2 regions of the Streptococcus sp. F2 genome follow, and region 1 is predicted to be linked to the other one. Evidence: predicted binding sites of a transcription regulator. Region 1 holds the regulator's gene; the other holds the start of a gene.
The links. Region 1 encodes NrdR, which represses ribonucleotide reductase genes. Its sites were predicted from a motif close to ACACNATATATNGTGT; they were not measured.
Positions count from the first base shown of each region.

Region 2: ACYTR8_RS01045 (redoxin NrdH) is a predicted target of NrdR. The motif match lies at 7,524-7,539, and genes of this name have one in related genera.

Region 1 is NZ_JBWKAI010000001.1:151,521-161,173, forward strand. Features, by position in the region: gene ACYTR8_RS00830 (pilus expression-regulating Snf2 family helicase) at 1-2,608, opposite strand, end outside; gene ACYTR8_RS00835 (hypothetical protein) at 2,596-2,736, opposite strand; gene der (ribosome biogenesis GTPase Der) at 2,831-4,141, opposite strand; gene dnaI (primosomal protein DnaI) at 4,204-5,106, opposite strand; gene ACYTR8_RS00850 (DnaD domain protein) at 5,107-6,285, opposite strand; gene nrdR (transcriptional regulator NrdR) at 6,269-6,763, opposite strand; gene ACYTR8_RS00860 (HAMP domain-containing sensor histidine kinase) at 6,968-8,467, opposite strand; gene covR (two-component system response regulator CovR/CsrR) at 8,473-9,159, opposite strand; gene ACYTR8_RS00870 (YceD family protein) at 9,429-9,653, opposite strand, start outside.
Region 2 is NZ_JBWKAI010000002.1:3,181-12,833, reverse strand. Features, by position in the region: gene ACYTR8_RS01080 (DUF1294 domain-containing protein) at 1-142, opposite strand, end outside; gene udk (uridine kinase) at 203-829, opposite strand; gene ACYTR8_RS01070 (DEAD/DEAH box helicase) at 927-2,012, shown strand; gene ACYTR8_RS01065 (polysaccharide deacetylase family protein) at 2,292-3,578, opposite strand; gene ACYTR8_RS01060 (NADP-dependent glyceraldehyde-3-phosphate dehydrogenase) at 3,663-5,090, opposite strand; gene ptsP (phosphoenolpyruvate--protein phosphotransferase) at 5,257-6,990, opposite strand; gene ACYTR8_RS01050 (phosphocarrier protein HPr) at 6,995-7,258, opposite strand; gene ACYTR8_RS01045 (redoxin NrdH) at 7,642-7,860, shown strand; gene nrdE (class 1b ribonucleoside-diphosphate reductase subunit alpha) at 7,880-9,653, shown strand, end outside.

The DNA of each region.
Region 1 (9,653 bases):
ACAAAGTTCGCAAACTCTCTAACTTACCACTTTCCCCATCGTAGTCCATAAAGAGACTTGGAGTATCACAAATCTGCCTCAATCGCGTAATCCCTGACAAAATTTCAATTTTACGACGGTTAATATCTGCATCGCTGGCAGTTCGAATCTGATCCTGCATTTGCCTTAGCTGTGCTAAGTAGATTGCTTTTTGGCTATCCGTCATTTCATTTGGATAAGTCATTTCAATCAGGTTAGGTAATTCTGGTAAGACGTCTTCTTTTTTACGACGCATAATAAAGGGCTTGATATATCGCGATACCTGCTTGGCCGTCATTTTTAAAAACTCTTTTTTAGCAGGAAGAAGACCTGGTAAAACAATTTGAAAAATGGACCAAATTTCCAGCAATTTATTTTCAATCGGTGTCCCTGATAAAGCAAAGCAATTTTTGGCATTAAAAGCACGCAAACATTTCGCAATTTTTGTCTGAGCATTCTTAATCACTTGCGCTTCATCCAAAATCAAATAATCGTACTCGAAGGCTTGATAAGTCTCAAAGTCTTGTCTAAAAGAAGAATAGCTTGTAATCGTAATCTGGTGGCCTTCTTCAATAAGGTGATCTCTGACTTGCTTCAAGCCATAGGAAACCACAACGTCTAGCTGAGGAGTGAATTTTTGGCATTCATCCAACCAATTATAAATAAGGCTTGAAGGCGATAGAATCAATACTTTACTATCGGGTTTCAGCTGACTAGATAAGAAAGCTATGGTTTGTAAGGTTTTTCCAAGTCCCATATCATCGGCTAAGATGCCTCCAAATCCATAATGGTCTAACATCGATAACCACTGAATCCCTTGTCTTTGGTAATCTCTTACCTGAGCTTGTACCGATAGCGGTTTGATAGCAAACGTTTCCGGATGTTGCAAATGATGCACCAATTCTTCTAACTCTTTCGAAAGGTGTACTGAAGACATCCCTTCAAAAAGTTGTGACACTTGTAAGGCAGCAATGCCATCCAGTTGCATATGCCCATTTTTGAGATGTTTTGCCCTTAATTCTTGTAAACTGTGACTAGCCTTTTGCGTCTCCTCATCAAAAACAACGAGCTGCCCCGATTGGCTCACGAAATAAGAATTATTTTGAAAAAGGGCAGTTAGGGCATCATCGATATCATCTTCCACGATTGTCGAAAAATCAAAGGAAATATCCAATAATCCTCCCTTGCGCTCAATAGCAATCTGAGGCCTTTCCTTAGACCTTAGTCCTTCTAATGATGAACTTAACACTACTGTCCCTATACGTTCAACATATGGAACCATTTCCGTGAAAAAGGCATAAAGTTCTGCTTTACTAGATAACCGTTTTTTAGAATAAAACTGCGGGGAAAAGCCAAAGGCCCTCAAAGAACGATTGATTTTCTCTTCTTTTTTGTAGTTACTAGCAAAGGGAAGCTGATCCAAAGTTGCCTTATCAGCCACCTGGTAATGCCCGTAGTCGAAGAGCAGTTGACAACTTATTTCATCCTGTCCAACTAAGTCAAACTGGAAAGTCACGTCAAAATCACGAATGGTAAAACTCTTAGGAGCCTCTACACTTCCAATTTGCTTAAACTCTAATAAACTAGCAGCCAGTTTAGCCTGGTCATCTAAGTCAAAATGAATGTGTTTTGCCAAATCAGCATCAATTGGTAGACTACGAATAGCTTGAACCATTTTAGCTTGTTTTAAAGATAGGTGATAGAAAGTATCTTGGTAAAGCAGATAAGCATTGTCGAAAAAATATTGCACATTTTTTTCGGTAATTTGCAACTCAATCGATTGTCGATGCACTTCTACCTTAAAGTGGTAAAGCCCTGCTTCTGCATCTAAAGGACGAACAAACAGATGATGATAGGTTTGAGAAGGTCCCTCAAAACTGAAATCGTAAAGACCTGTTAGTAGGTGGATACCTTCCTCAAAAAAGCCACTAGGTAGGCGTAAATGCCTTCCATGATTAGGAAAGACATTATCTTGCTCCCCTTTATCTGTATCAGAAGACAACCGCCATAAAAAGTCGATTAATTCTTGACTTGGCTGATCAAATTGTAACCAAGACAGCTGTTCAAAATAGTTTTTACCAATCTGATAAAACCCTTCCTTTTTGACCAATTGCAAAAAGCCTTTGATGTCTCGAATCACATAAGAACGGTCATCTGGCAAACGGTTAATTTTCAAACTCCACCAGTAATCTGACGAAAAAGGACTACGACTTCCTAAGGCTGATAAGCGGTATTTAATGGTATCATCGTCGTTCATTGCTAGACTATCCAAAAAGAGACTTCCAAAAGAGGTCATTTTTTGCGTTTCTGCCTTATGTTCGGTTTGATCACTCAGTTGCTCTGAAAATCGTTTGCCTTCCTCATCATTTTTTAAAAAGTACTCCACTGCTGCAATATGTTTACAATACTGTCTCGCCTCAAACACATCACATTGGCAAGTTACGTCCTCATCATCAGCCCCATATTGAACGTGATAGGGCCCTACTTCAGCTTGTAGAAGTCCCTCATGATCATCTAGTATTCTGACTAAACCTTGTTCATAGAGCTCTATACCTTCATTCCGTATCCGTCCTGGAATTAATCTAGCCATATCCATCCCACCTTTTTGCTTATCTTTTCATTATAACAAAAATCAAATGAGATTTCTTGGAAAAATCCTTTTTCTTGTTTTCTTTGTTTGATGCTAAAGACTCTTTCCCTACCTCTAAAAAGCATCATAAAAAGGATTGCCTCCTGTGACATACAGACGACAATCCTTATCAGTGACTGATAATGTCTTTTTAAAATTACTATTTTAACAGAGGACCGTTCCTTATTTCCGTTTGCGTGCAATCAGATGAATCGGTGTTCCCTCGAAGGTAAAGGCTGCACGAATTTGATTTTCCAAGAAACGTAGGTAAGAGAAGTGCATCAATTCTTCCTCATTAACAAAAATCACAAATGTTGGCGGCTTGACCGCAACTTGTGTCGCATAGAAAATCTTCAAGCGTTTCCCTTTATCGGTTGGTGTTGGGTTAATAGCAACAGCGTCCATAATAACGTCATTAAGGACAGCAGATGGGATACGTTTATTCTGACTGTCACTAATACGCTTAATCAATTCTGGTAGTTTATTCAAGCGCTGCTTTGTCAAAGCTGACACAAAAATGATTGGAGCATAAGCCAAAAATTGGAATTGATCCCGAATATCCGCTTCCCATTGGGAGACCGTGTGGTTATCTTTGTCAATGGTATCCCATTTGTTAACGACAATAATCATTCCTTTACCAGCTTCGTGTGCAAAACCAGCAATTCGCTTATCGTATTCACGGATTCCCTCTTCAGCATTGATAACCATCAAGACCACATCAGAGCGGTCAATGGCACGCATCGCTCGCATGACAGAATATTTCTCTGTATTTTCGTAAATCTTGCCAGATTTGCGCATTCCAGCAGTATCGATCATGGTGAATTCTTGACCGTCGGCATCAGTAAAATACGTGTCAATGGCATCACGTGTTGTCCCTGCGACAGGACTAGCAATAACGCGATCCTCACCTAAAATAGCATTAATCAAGCTAGATTTCCCAACATTAGGACGACCGATTAAACTGAAGCGGATAATATCATCATTTTCTTCGACTTCTTCTACTGGTAAGTTTTCAACGATGGCATCCAAGACATCCCCTGTTCCGATCCCGTGAACAGAAGAAACTGGATAAGGATCACCCAAACCAAGTGAATAAAAATCATAAATATCATTACGCATTTCAGGATTATCAACCTTATTAACGGCTAAAATGACTGGGGTATTGGTTCGATACAGAATTTTAGACACATATTCGTCAGCGTCGGTCACCCCTTCTTTACCAGAAACGACAAAGACAATAACGTCCGCTTCCTCCATAGCAATTTGAGCCTGGTGCTTGATTTGTTCCATAAACGGGGCATCAACATCATCAATACCACCTGTATCAATCAATGAGAACTGGCGATTAAGCCATTCTCCAGTAGCATAAATACGATCTCGAGTAACGCCTTCGACATCTTCCACAATTGAAATACGCTCTCCAGCAATTCGATTAAATAAGGTGGACTTGCCCACATTTGGACGGCCCACAATGGCAACGGTAGGTAAAACCATGATTCTCCTTTTCTTTCTCTCACTAATACACTTGTCTATTCTTCTTGATTGTTATCCCAAACTTAACGGCGATTAACTCCTTCTAAATGAAACTCCCTAGCCAAATAGTGGACACGTTCCATCACCCGTTTAGCTTGCCAAGTCTCGTCGTTTCCTTTAATAGTCGCCCATTTACGCTCCAAATCTGCAAAGCTATAATTGGACGTAAAGAAAGTCGGTAAATCTTCTAACATGCGGTACTGCAAAATCACCTGCAACACCTCATCACGGACCCAAGAAGTGGCTTGCTCTGCACCAATATCATCTAAAATGAGCACCGGCACATTCTTCACCGCATCAATTTCTTCTTTAACAGAGCCATTTGAAATGGCATTTTTAACATCAATGGCAAAGCTCGGAAAATGCAAAAGAGTGGTTGAGACACCTTTTTTCTCAGACAATTCATGAGCCATAGCAGCCAACAAGTAGGACTTGCCAATCCCCATGTCCCCATATAGGTACAATCCTTTTTGCTCTAATGATGGGTATTGTTCCACAAAATCCAAAATAGCCGAGAAGGCTTCCATACGACTAGCGTTATTAACATCAATATCCGACAAATGAATATGGCGATAAGACTTTGGCAAACTGACCAGTTGAATCCGTTCTGAGATAGCGGCCTGTTTTTGAGCCTCTACCAATTCTTTGGTTTCCAAATAAGAGACATCAGCATAACCTTCATTCATGGCTAGAATAGGTTGGTATCCCTTAGCAATATAAGAATCATCCTTGAGCTGATATTTCTGACGTTCTACCAAAAATTGATTAAATTTAGACAAACTCAGATTAATTTGTTCTTGTGACAGATGGTGTCGGCTGATAAAATCAGCCACTTCAGGATCTGCCAAAATGGTCTGAATCAATTGGTCGCTATTAACACGACTGTTTTGACCCAATTTTGCCATGGTATCTCCAATCTTTTCCATCTAGTCACCACCCTTTCTAAGGTTTTCTAGTCGCTTCAAAGCTGCCTGCTTGAATTCATCTAGTTTAGCTTGTTCTTCTTGGCTTGTCGTTTCCTGATAATTAGGATTGCTCCACTTAGGAACATTTGTTTGTTGACTTGTTTTTGGTTTTGCCTGCCGACTGCCTTGACGATCTGTAAATGCTCGTAAGGCTAACATAGCCTCTTCGGCTGTTGATACCTGCTGGTAGGAAAAATCATTGGCAATCTTCATCAGATAACTTTTCTGTAAGTTAGCCGACTTGGTCTTATTAAAGGTATAGAGGACCATGACATTAATCACATCATCAAGAAAAGACATTTTAGCCAAAGTCTGCAACAAGGTTTTTTCATCTTTAGTGACCGTTGCTCGTCTCGCTTTTTTAATCTTCTCCAAGAAAATAAGCGAACTGTCTTGCTTAGCCTCCCGTAAAATGACCTGCTCTGCTTGAGAAAAAGTATCATTACTTGGCTCTTTAGCAGCCTGTTGTTTCTTGGCCAGCAAGCGCTTAGGTTGAATTTTCCCATTAACAGCCGTCGCCTTAGCCAGTTGGTAGGTATCAAACCAATTCATTTCGTATTGTTCTGAAATACTATAAAGACTAATCACATCTTTTTGGCTATCTTCAAATTGGAGGCCATCCCTAGTCATCAATTGTTGGAAACTATCTAGATCAAACGTTTTTCGAGCACTTTGAGAGGTTTTAGGAGATAGGCCATCGGTGCCAAAAACATCCGAAAACCGCTTAGAAATATTTCTCGCCTGGTTAGGAATAGCTAATTGTAATTCAGACACTGCTGATTCTCCAATTTTTTGTTCGAGTAAGCGAGAGTAGACAGGTTCTTTTAAAAATGCTTCATGTCCTAGTGGCTGCTGCAATTTGATCAAATAGGCGTCCGGAAGCTGATATAAAACCACCAAGTCCATTGCTGTTAGCATAACCATAGCATCTTCGAAACGTTTCATACCAAACTGTAAATGGTTTAAAACACCGCTAAATTTGTGGGCTCTAGCCCCATCATCAAAAAAATGAAGAAAATATTGGTAAACCGCAGTTGCGTCACTTCCAATAATAGGGAAATACAACTGAATTAGGCTTGTCGCATCACAGGAAACTTTGTTGCGTTTAAGATAGGTAAAGGTATCAATGGGTTTCATCATTTAAACTACTTTTCTTTTTTCCTCGCACACGAGTGGTAATTTGTTGCAATAATTCTTCAATTTCATCAACATCTTTAAAACTCTTATAGACGCTGGCAAAACGAACATAAGTGATTTCATCGAGTTCTGCCAATTCATCCATCACTAAATTACCGATAATAGTACTTGACACTTCATTTTCATAAGTTGTACGAACGGTTCGCTCGATACGCGAAATTAAGTTCTCAATATCCGTACTTGAGACTGGGCGTTTCTGGGCGCTTTGAACAACGCCATTCAAAATCTTATCTCGTGAAAATTGCTCTCTTGTGCCATCCTTTTTTATGACTAACAAAGGGAGTTCTTCAACACGTTCAAATGTTGTAAAACGAGTATGGCATTTTTCACATTCTCGTCGACGGCGGATGGTATTGCCATCTTCAGCTTGTCTACTATCGACAACACTTGATTTATTATAATTACATTTTGGACAACGCACGCAAACACCCCAATTCTATCAAATTAATCTAGTACTCTATTCTATCATATTTTCAAGGATAACAAAAGGATATGTCAGGGAATCTGGCTAAGGGAAATTGTTTCAAATGAGGTAGCAAAATCCAGAAAAAAGAACAGCCCTTGAACCTACCATCTTGTGGTAACGTCCACTGCCATTCTTTTTTCATTATAATTGATCATCAATTCACTGGCTATCTTTCGAAACCGCTAGTGGAATGTGTAAAATAAAGACAGATCCCTGATTCAATTCACTTTCAACTTCCATCTGTAAGTGGTAGCCATCCACAATCTGTTTGAGGATAGACAAGCCTATGCCTAAACCAGCCTGAGTACTGGTTCGATTACGAGATTGATCTGTCCGATAAAAGCGTTCAAAGATGTGTTTAATATCTTCTTTAGAAATCCCTTCTCCCTTATCTTGGACTCTAACAATAGCTTCTTGCTTATCGTTCACCTTAAGATCAATCGAGATTTTCTTATCTTGACGAGAATATTTAACCGCATTGTCAATCAGAATCATCAAGGCCTGTTCAAAATGATTTTTATAAATACGCGCCACAGTTTCGTTATTTTCTGAGTGCCATGTAAATTCAAAATCTTCCCTCAACACACGGAAGTTTCCAATGACTGTCTCAATAGAATTTTCTAAAACCGTGGTGTCATTTTGATGCCCTTCAAAGGACCCTTGCACCCGAATCATATCCAGCATATCGTTAATCATAATTGCCATCCGATCCGCCTCGTGCGCAGTAGCCGTCAAACTTTCTTCGAGAATATCACTATCATCTTTGCCCCAGCGTTGCAAGAGACCAATGTGCCCCTTAATAATAGCAACCGGCGTCCGTAACTCATGACTAACATCACTAATAAAGCGAGATTGCAGCTTGGTATGCGTTTCGACCTTATCCAGCATGTTATCAAAAATAACCGACAGTTCTTCAATTTCATCCCCTGACGAAATGTCAGAACGTAAGTTTAAATTGTTAGGATTTTCGGAAATATTGCGCATCACTTCATGCAAATTATGCAACGGCTTCAAAAAACGTCGAGTGGCAATTAAAATAATCAAATAGGCCAGATTTGTGCCAAATAGTTCCACCATAAGCAACCAAAAGAGTAAGCGGGCCCTAATCACGTAATAATTTCCCAAATCATGAAAAACTTGAACATACCCTACAAATTTTCCTGTTCGATTGGAATAAACTTTTTGTGTCATGGAAAAGCCACGATACTGATCTTCAATGTGATCATGAAAAACTTTACCGATAGGACCTCTCAAACCAGGAGAAGCTTCCTCATTGTCTGTGGTAAAAATCATCTGCTTGTCCACATTATAGACGTAAATGTCCTGATTGGCATCAAGGGTATTGGTAATATCCCGCTCACTTCGAATCACACGACTCCCATTTCGGTCATTAATTCTAAGGTGTGTCTTATCATTTTTATACAAAACTTCTGCTAAGTTCTCTAATGTAAAATTAGAGTCCACCTCAGAAAGACGAACTCTAACAATATTTACGGCTTGAAAAACCGATTGCCTTTCCTTTTTCAACAAGAAATAATTAGTTGAACTGTAGGCAATCAGTGTAAAAATAGAGAAAATGCAGAAAAAGAGAACAAAAAAGATATTCGATAAACGTTTTGGTAACGATTTTTTATATTTCTTCTGTTTCTGCTTTACCATCTTACTTATTTCTCACGAATAACATAGCCCATACCGCGAACGGTTTGGATATAAGACTCCTTACCTGGAATATCGATTTTGCCGCGAAGGTAACGAATATAAACATCCACTACATTTGTTTCAACAGCTTCATCGTATTTCCAAACATTTGACAATAACTCTTCACGTGTCATGACACGATTCATATTAGTCATCAAAATGCTAAGCAAATCATATTCACGTTTCGTCAAAGAGATTTCATCATCTCCTCTGTTAACTGAACGGTTTTGTGGGTTCAAGACCAAATCACGGTAAATTCCTTGACTAGGGGTTTTCTTCTCAGATTCGATATCTTGGCGACGGAAAATGGCACGGATACGAGCCAATAACTCTTCAATAGCAAATGGCTTCACAATGTAATCATCCGCTCCACGGTCTAATCCCGCAACCACATCCATAATCGAATCACGCGCAGTCATCATCATGATGTAAGTTGTTTTTTCAGTTTGTAAGCGACGAGTCACTTCAAAACCATCCATTTCAGGAAGCATTAGGTCAAGGAGGATCAAGTCAAAATCCTTTTCTAAGGCAGTTTCCAAACCTTCGCGACCATTTACTTCAACAGTTACTTCATAACCTTCATGTTGCAATTCGAGTGAAACGAACCGTGCAAGGTTCTTTTCATCTTCAATAATTAAAATTTTCTTTGTCATTTACACCAACCCTTATCCTCTCAGACTTTCTTTCTCTCCCAGAAAGAAGGCCACGAGGTCAATCTAATTTTTTCATCTTTGAGAGCCAAGTCTCAAATGGTTACTTATTATCACTTAATGAGTACGAAAGTTTCTGATAATATCACCTTCTTCACTCCTGTGCGGCCGATAAAAGGCCTTTACAAACGAGCAACTACATTCTCTAAAGAGTATATCAAAGAATAATCCTTTTTTCAAATAAAAATTACAGACATCTTTAATATTCAGTTTTATTCATCAAACAATCCTTGGAGGCTTGCAAAAGGATTATTTTCTTTTTGTTTTTCCTCTTTTAAAGATTGATATTGATCCTCAGTCAGAACGGTCCAGTCCTTACCTGTTGGTAATTCTTGAGATTGTTTTTCTTCCTCAGTCAATACCTGTAAAGGGATCGCAAGCAAGATATTGTCCACAACGCTTTCGTCAAGATCGATGTTGTCTTCCTCTAAGACCAA
Region 2 (9,653 bases), on a different contig from region 1:
CTCCACAAGCAAGGGTTACCAGTAATAAAGTTTTTTCACTAATGCGCCACTGTCCTCTAACTGCCCTTCTCTTATCTAAGACATATAAGATGAAAACTATGCTATTCCATACAAGAGCTCCTATTAACCAGATCTGTAACATCCTCTCCTCCTTTCCCTGATACTAAAAAAAGCAGATTGAAGTAATCCGCTCAGTTATGAATTAGACTTCACCAAGGATACTAGCAATCTTAGTGTTAATGAGATCAATAGCAACGACATTGCTGACCCCTTCAGGAATAACAATATCAGCATAGCGTTTACTTGGCTCAATAAACTGATGATACATCGGCTTCACCACGCTTGTGTATTGGTCAATGATGCTTTCTAAGCTTCTGCCACGTTCCATCATGTCGCGCTTAATACGACGAATGATACGAATATCATCATCCGTGTCCACAAACAGTTTAATATCCATTAACTCACGAAGACGCTCATCCTCCAAAACCAAGATCCCTTCAACAATAATAACATCTTGAGGATCTTGACGGAAGGTCTTATCACTACGGGTATGCTTTTTGTAATCATAAATTGGAATATCCACTGGTCGACCAGCTAATAATTCTTTTAATTGTTGAATCATAAAATCTGTATCAAAAGCTAGAGGATGGTCATAATTGGTCTTGACCCTTTCTTCAAAACTCATATGAGATTGATCTTTGTAGTAAGAATCGTGTTGAATCATTGCAATGCGGGCATTTGGAAAGCTATCCAAAATAGCACGTGACACACTTGTTTTACCGCCACCTGAACCACCAGTTACACCAATAATAATCGGTTTTTTAAGCATTTTAAACTCCAAATCTAAAAAGTCTTTCTCACTATTTTACCAAAATTGAGACTATAATGCTATAATGAATATAGAAACAATAGTAAAAGGACCTATCATGATCACTACATTTCCGCCTCAATGGCAAGAAAAACTTGACCAAATCGCATTTACCAAGCTGACACCAATCCAAGAACAGGCTTTCCAGCCTATTTTTGATGGCAAAAACCTCCTTGGCGTCAGTCCAACTGGAACAGGTAAAACCTTAGCTTATCTTTTTCCCACTCTTTTAACCCTGACTCCTAAAAAATCACAACAACTTCTTATCTTAGCCCCTAACACCGAATTAGCCGGCCAAATTTTTGAGGTCGCAAAGGAATGGGCAGAGCCATTAGGCTTAACCGCACAACTCTTTATTTCTGGGACCAGTCAAAAACGCCAAATCGAACGTCTCAAAAAAGGGCCAGAAATTCTGATTGGAACACCTGGCCGTATTTTTGAACTCATTAAATTGAAAAAAATCAAAATGATGTCAGTCAATACCATTATACTGGACGAATATGATGAATTATTGAGCGACTCTCAGTATGATTTTGTCCAAAGAATCAGCCGCTATGTTCCTCGTGACCATCAAATGGTATACATGAGCGCTACCAACAAGGTCGACCAAACTTCCTTAGAAGAGAATACTTTATTAATAGATCTTTCCGAGCAAACCAACGATGCCATTGAGCATTTTTACTTGATGACGGATAAACGCGAACGTACAGATTTATTGCGAAAATTTGCTAATATCCCCGACTTTAGGGCTTTGGTCTTTTTCAATAGTTTATCTGATTTGGGTGCTACGGAGGAACGCCTCCAATATAACGGCGCTGCTGCGGTTTCCTTAGCGAGTGACATTAATGTCAAATTTCGTAAAACCATTCTCGAAAAATTCAAATCCCACCAACTTTCTTTATTGCTAGCTACGGATCTTGTTGCTCGGGGCATTGATATTGATAATCTTGAGTATGTTATTCATTTTGATGTTGCTCGGGATAAGGAAAATTATACTCACAGGGCTGGACGAACCGGCCGTATGGGAAAATCTGGCGTCGTTATTACCTTTGTTAGCCACCCTGAGGACATCAAAAAGTTAAAAAAATTCGCCAAAGTATCTGAAATTCAACTCAGAAACCAACAACTTCTCCCCAAAAAATAATGACTACTCCTAACATACTCTATTAAAATACCATCGATAGACGCTGAGGGATAAAGCCATAAGATTCTACTCTTCTCAGCTCTCTCGGGGAAGGTAACACAACCATTTCCAAAATACCAATGACTTAAAAGCCAACTGTGTGGGAAAGTGAAGCATTGAACTAGCTGTATCCTCCAGAATCCAAGCCAAAATCTACAAAAATCCCCTAACTTTATCAATGAAAAGTTAGGGGATTTTTTGATTAACGGTCAAATGAAGGAACACCAATTCCCTTAATTCTTAATGGTGATTATAAAGGTCTGAAACAGTCACACATTGATACCCTTCAGCCTTAAGGTATTCCATAATAGTGGGAAGTGCGTTCACTGTCGTCTGATGAATATCATGCATTAAAACAACGCCGCCAGGTTGTAACTGCTTTTTAATATTGGCCATAATTCCTGCCGTGCTGTGGTTTTCCCAATCCCTTGTATCAACGGTCCACAACATTTGTGCCAAACCTGAAGCCCGCTGCACGGTGTCATTAGTTGCACCATAAGGAGGCCTTAGATACAAGGGTTTCTTTCCACAAGCCTTGCTAATGGCTTGATTAGTAGCGTTCACCTGATATTGAATCTGATCCACTGTTAATTTAGTCAAGTTAGGATGATCCCAAGAATGATTCCCAATCTCATGCCCTGCTTCACTCACCCGTTTGACTAGAGCTTCATTACCAGCAACCTTAGACCCCATCATAAAGAAAGTCCCCTTAGCTTGATACTTGGCTAAAATATCTAGTACTTGAGGGGTTGTGCGTGGATCAGGACCGTCATCAAAGGTTAAAGCCACTAATTTTTGAGGGTGTTTAGCTTCTTCCTCTGCTTTTTTCTGAGCTATATACTCATCATAAGCTACCTTATCTGCAGTATCCAGAAAGTCTGGATTAATCACGTCAAATAAACGTGATAAAGGAATACTAAGTCCCTCTCCTAAAACCAAGTGACCTGCACTCACATCAAAGTGGTCAGTGACTAGATGGTTACTTTCACTCAACTGATCATCAGCTGTTATATGAAAAGCTTTATCAGGGTACCTTTTTTCTATCTCTTGACTAATTCTTTCAAGATGTCCTGACACCAAGTCTTTCAACGCAAACCGTTGAAAATCATCTGTCACATGATAAGAACTAACAACTTTTTCTGATACTTTTTTCAAATGAAACCATTTTTTCTGATAAACTTTCTTTGAAATTGTCATTTTATGAATGCCTTTTAATTGTGATGGATGCCATTCAGGTTTCAATAAAATAACTGCTTTGTCAACTGGCTCACCCTTATACATGGAAACCGGTAAATTGTTGACAAAAAAGTCGTCTGCATTGGTTAGAGGTGAAAAATAATAATAATCCTTTTGATCCACTTTGATTTTCTTAACACATTTAATGGTTACCTGTGATGACTTCTTCTTTTCAGCTAAAACCAACTGATGACTGTCTTTTTTGATTTCCCACTGGTTAACAGAAATGGAAATCAAACCCAACAGTACTATACTTAATAAACTAACGAGAATAAGATTGATTTTTTTCACGTGTTGCCTCCTATTGTATTACCATTTTAACACAATAAAAGTAAAAAATAAATGAAAAAAGTTAGGTCACCCTAACTTTCTCATTTATTGAATATCAAAAACAACAGATTTTACCGTAGTCATGGCTTCAATAGAGTATTTAACTCCTTGAACACCTGCACCTGATTTTTTAGCGCCTAAGAATGGGAAATTATCTGTTCCACGTTGTGTTTTATTGTTGAGGTGAACAGTTCCGACTTCTAATTGCTCAGCAATTCCAAAAGCTTTGGGGAAGTTATTCGTAAAGATGGACGCCTGTAAACCATATTCAGAAGCGTTAGAAATCTCAATAGCTTCTTCCACAGAAGTGACACGAATAATTGGTAATACTGGACCGAATGGTTCTTCCCATGCCAAACGCATGTCAGTTGTCACATGATCAAAGAGAACGGGTGAAATAAGATTGCCCTCACGATTAAAGGTTGTCAAAGCAGTTGCTCCCTTATCTGCAGCATCTTTAATCAACCCCTCAACAAAATCAGCTGCTTTTGTATCAATTAATGGTGTGATATCAGCATCGTCTTCAGGCATTCCGACACTCAGTTTTTCAACAAGTGTTTTAATCTCAGCCGCCAATTGATCAGCCACCTTGTCCATCACAAGAACGCGTTTAACCGCTGTACAACGTTGTCCTGAGTAACCAAAAGCACCTGCTACAATATTTTTCGCTGCTAAAGCAAGATCTGCATCTTCCAAAACGATAGCAGAATCTTTACCACCAAGCTCAAGCATAATTGGTCGCATACCCGCTAATTTACCGATTCCTTCCCCAATTGGAGTAGAACCTGTAAAGTTGATAAAGTTAACCGCTTCGTGCTCAACGATGTAATCACCGATAACAGAACCTCGCCCTGTAATGGTATTAAAGACACCTGCTGGAATACCAGCTTCTGCAAAAGCTTCTGCTAGTAACAAACCAGAAATAGAGCCTTGTGTTGGTGGTTTAAGAGCAACAACATTTCCTGCAATAAGAGCTGGAGCAATTTTAGAACCTGCCAAATTAACAGGGTAGTTAAATGGAGAAATAGCAAGAACTAAACCAACTGGTTCACGACGAACAATAGCAATCTTCTTCTTACTTGCTGCTTCGAAGCTACCACCTTCCAGAACTTCACCTTCCATACGAAGGCCTTCTTCTGCTGCATAATTAATGATTTCAGCAGTACGAATAACTTCGCTCACTGCTGCCTTGTGGCCTTTTGCGACTTCTTTTGATAGAACAGCACCAATCTTCTCAGCATCACGCACCAAGATATCAGCAGCCTTATGCAAATAAGCTGCACGTTCTACATAAGATAGGGCACGCCAAGCTGGGAGAGCCTTTTTAGCTGAAGCGTAAACAGCATCTACCTCTGCCTGCGTCATCGCTGGAACTGATCCCAACTCTTCGCCTGTTGCTGGGGCGTAAATCTTAATATCACTTTCTGAAAGTTTCCAATCACCGTTCACTAAATTTTTATATTGTGTTGTCAACGTTTTATCTCCTTTTACGATAGTAATCCTATTCTATCACTTTTCTCTGATATTTCAACAGTTGGATATGTAAAGTATCAGAAAATTTCGACAAATTATTTGAGGTTTCAAATTATTTTACTGAAAGAATAATAAAAAGAGCTGGAAAGTTCCAACTCTCTTGCTATTAATCTTCAGAAACGTATTCTTTAGAAAGTTCAAGAACTTCTTCTGCTGTTGAACATTCTGTAAGAGCACGATTTGCATATTCTTCCATTTTAGCAGAATCAAGTTTCTTCATTAAGCTACGTGTACGAAGAACAGATGTTGCTGACATAGAGAACTCATCAAGTCCCATTCCGACAAGAAGCGGAACAGCTTGTTGATCACCCGCCATCTCACCACACATACCTGCCCATTTACCTTCAGCATGCGCTGCTTTGATCACATTGTTGATCAAACGTAGGATTGATGGGTTGTATGGTTGGTAAAGGTATGATACTTGTTCGTTCATACGGTCTGCTGCCATAGTGTATTGGATCAAATCGTTTGTTCCAATTGAGAAGAAATCAACTTCTTTAGCAAATTGGTCTGCAAGCATAGCAGCCGCAGGAATTTCAATCATGATACCAACTTGGATGTCATCAGCTACTGCAACGCCTTCTGCAAGCAAGTTTGCTTTTTCTTCGTCAAAGACTGCTTTTGCAGCACGGAATTCTTTAAGAAGTGCTACCATTGGGAACATGATACGAAGTTGTCCGTGAACAGAGGCGCGAAGAAGAGCACGCATTTGTGTACGGAACATAGCATCTCCAGTTTCAGAGATTGAAATACGAAGAGCACGGAAACCGAGGAATGGGTTCATTTCTTTTGGAAGGTCAAAGTAAGGAAGTTCCTTATCTCCACCAATATCCATTGTACGAACCACAACAGGTTTGCCATTCATGCCTTCAAGAACTGCTTTGTAAGCTTCGTATTGTTCGTCTTCAGTTGGGAAGTCTTGAGAATCCATGTACAAGAACTCAGTACGGTAAAGACCAACAGCTTCAGCACCATTGTCATTAACACCTTCAACGTCTTTTGGCGTTCCGATGTTAGCAGCCAATTCAAAGTGTTTGCCATCAGCTGTCTCAGTATGCGCATCTTTAAGGAGGGCCCACTCTGCTTTTTGTTTGGCATAAGCAGCACCAGCTTCTTTGAAAGCGAGAATTTGATCTTCACTTGGATCAATAATGACTTCACCAGTGATACCGTTAACAGCAATCATGTCGCCATCTTTAACACGTTTTGTAATATCATTTGTTCCAAGTACCGCAGCGATCTCAAGTGTACGTGCCATGATAGCAGAGTGACTTGTACGACCACCGATATTTGTAACAAATGCTTTTACAAATTGTTTGTTAAGCTGAGCAGTATCTGAAGGTGTCAAATCGTGTGCAATAACGATTGATTCTTCATTGATTGTAGCTGGGTTTGGAAGTTTCACACCTAAAAGGTGAGCCAACACACGTTTTGCAACGTCGCGGATGTCCGCTGCACGTTCTTGCATGTATGGGTTATCTTCCATGCCTTCAAAGATAGTGATGAACATGTCAGTCACTTCTTTAAGGCCTGTTTCTGCATTCGTTTGTTTTGCGCGAATAGTTTCTTTAATTTGGCTGATCATTTCTGGGTCAGCAAGAACCATCAAATGTGCATCAAAAACTGCTGCCGCTTCTTCGCCTAAGCTTTCTACTGCCTTTTCACGGATAACAGAAAGCTCGTCTTGTGAAGCTTGGAGTGCAACATCAAGGCGAGCTTCTTCTGCATTTGTATCTTCGACTGTAACAGTCTCAAATGACAAATCCGGCTGAACTAGTAGATATGCTTTAGCAACGGCAACACCATCAGAGGCTGCGATTCCTTTAAGCATTTCTGTCATAGTCTTATGCCAATCCTTCTTTAGTCATTGTTTCTTCGATTGCTGCGATTGCATCTTCAGCGTCAGCACCTTCAGCCGAGATAGTCACATCAGCACCTTGACCAACACCAAGACTCATAACGCCCATGATTGATTTAAGGTTTACTGCTTTCCCTTTGTAGTCAAGAGTGATATCTGAAGCAAATTTGCTAGCTGTTTGAACAAGCAAAGTAGCTGGACGTGCATGAATACCTGTTTCTGCAACAATGTGAAAGTCTTTTGAAGCCATATTATGGTTCTCCTTTTAAGTTGTGTATTTTTGAGCCATCACATGATAACCCTTACAATATCACATTATAGCATATTGCGATTTTATTTTCAAGATTAAATATCTGAGACAGGAAAAATCTGCGTTTGTTTTCATGATATTCTCACGTTGTTTTCGTTCGTTTTCTTTTTGTGTTAAATTTTTTCATACAACTAACACTGACGATTTAGCATTTCTTTTCCAGAAGATCTTAACCACAATATTTAGAAGGGTTTCTAAATATTAGACACAAGATATAGTGCTTTTTTAGCCCAAAATCTTGCTTTTTGGAATGTTTTTTTATATGCTATTATAGTAATTCTATTTAAAAAATGGAATACTCATCACTATAAGAGGGGCAAGACATGATTACAGTATATTCAAAAAATAATTGCATGCAGTGCAAAATGACCAAGAAGTTTTTAGAACAACATGGGGCTAACTTCCAGGAAATTAATATCGATGAACATCCTGAAAAAGTTGAGTATGTGAAAAGTCTCGGGTTCACGTCTGCTCCTGTTATCGAAGCGGATAACCTCGTATTTTCTGGCTTCCAACCTGCAAAATTAAAAGAACTAATTTAATAAGACAAGGAAAAATAATATGAGTATCAAAGATCTTGGCGATATTTCTTATTTCCGCCTAAATAATGAAATTAACCGTCCTGTTGGCGGTAAAATTCCACTCCATAAAGACAAAGAAGCTTTAGAAGCTTTTTTCACTGAAAATGTGCTTCCAAACACCATGTCTTTTGCCTCCGTTACGGAAAAAATTGAGTATTTAATCTCAAATGATTACATTGAATCAGCTTTTATTCAGAAATACCGTCCTGAATTTATTACTGAATTAGCTGACGACATCAAGGCAGAAAATTTCCAATTCAAATCGTTCATGGCAGCTTATAAATTTTATCAGCAGTATGCCTTAAAAACAAATGATGGAGACTATTATTTAGAAAGCCTTGAAGACCGTGTTATGTTCAATGCTCTGTATTTTGCAGATGGTAACGAAACCCTTGCTAAAGACTTAGCCATTGAAATGATCAACCAGCGCTACCAACCGGCAACTCCTTCTTTTTTAAATGCTGGTCGAAGCCGTCGTGGTGAATTAGTGTCTTGTTTCTTGATTCAAGTGACAGATGACATGAACTCTATCGGACGTTCCATTAACTCTGCCTTGCAATTATCTCGTATCGGTGGAGGAGTTGGTATTACCCTTTCTAACCTGCGTGAAGCTGGGGCACCAATTAAAGGCTATGCTGGTGCAGCTTCAGGAGTTGTTCCTGTTATGAAGCTGTTTGAAGATAGTTTTTCTTATTCAAATCAACTTGGGCAACGTCAAGGAGCTGGTGTTGTTTACCTAAATGTTTTCCACCCGGATATTATCGCTTTCTTATCTACTAAAAAAGAAAATGCTGATGAAAAGGTGCGTGTGAAAACCTTGTCATTGGGGATTACCGTTCCTGATAAATTCTACGAATTAGCTCGTAAAAATGAGGACATGTATCTCTTTAGTCCTTATAATGTTGAAAAAGAATATGGTATTCCCTTTAACTATCTCGACATCACCAACATGTACGATGAGTTAGTGGCTAATCCTAAAATTACTAAGACTAAAATCAAAGCTCGGGATCTTGAAACAGAGATTTCAAAACTGCAACAAGAATCTGGCTACCCTTACATTATCAATATTGATACTGTTAATAAAGCTAATCCTATCGATGGAAAAATCATCATGAGCAACTTGTGTTCTGAAATTTTACAAGTTCAGACACCTAGCCTTATCAATGATGCGCAAGAGTTCTTACAAATGGGAACTGATATCTCATGTAACCTCGGCTCAACCAATATTCTTAACATGATGACGTCTCCAGACTTTGGACGTTCTATTAAAGCCATGACACGTGCCTTAACCTTCGTGACCGACTCATCAAGCATCGAAGCTGTTCCAACCATTAAACATGGCAATAGCCAAGCTCATACTTTCGGTCTTGGGGCAATGGGACTTCATTCTTACTTAGCTCAACATCATATTGAATATGGTAGCCCAGAATCCATCGAATTCACTGATATTTATTTCATGCTCATGAACTATTGGACTCTCGTCGAATCCAATAACATCGCTCGTGAACGCCAAACCACCTTTGTTGGTTTTGACAAGTCAAAATATGCTGATGGAACTTACTTTGACAAATATGTCACAGGTCAATTTGTTCCAAAATCTGATCTGGTGAAAGACCTGTTCAAGGACCATTTTATTCCGCAAGCTTCAGATTGGGAGGCTCTTCGCGACGCCGTTCAAAAAGATGGTCTTTATCATCAAAACCGTCTCGCAGTTGCTCCAAATGGCTCTATTTCTTATATCAATGACTGCTCTG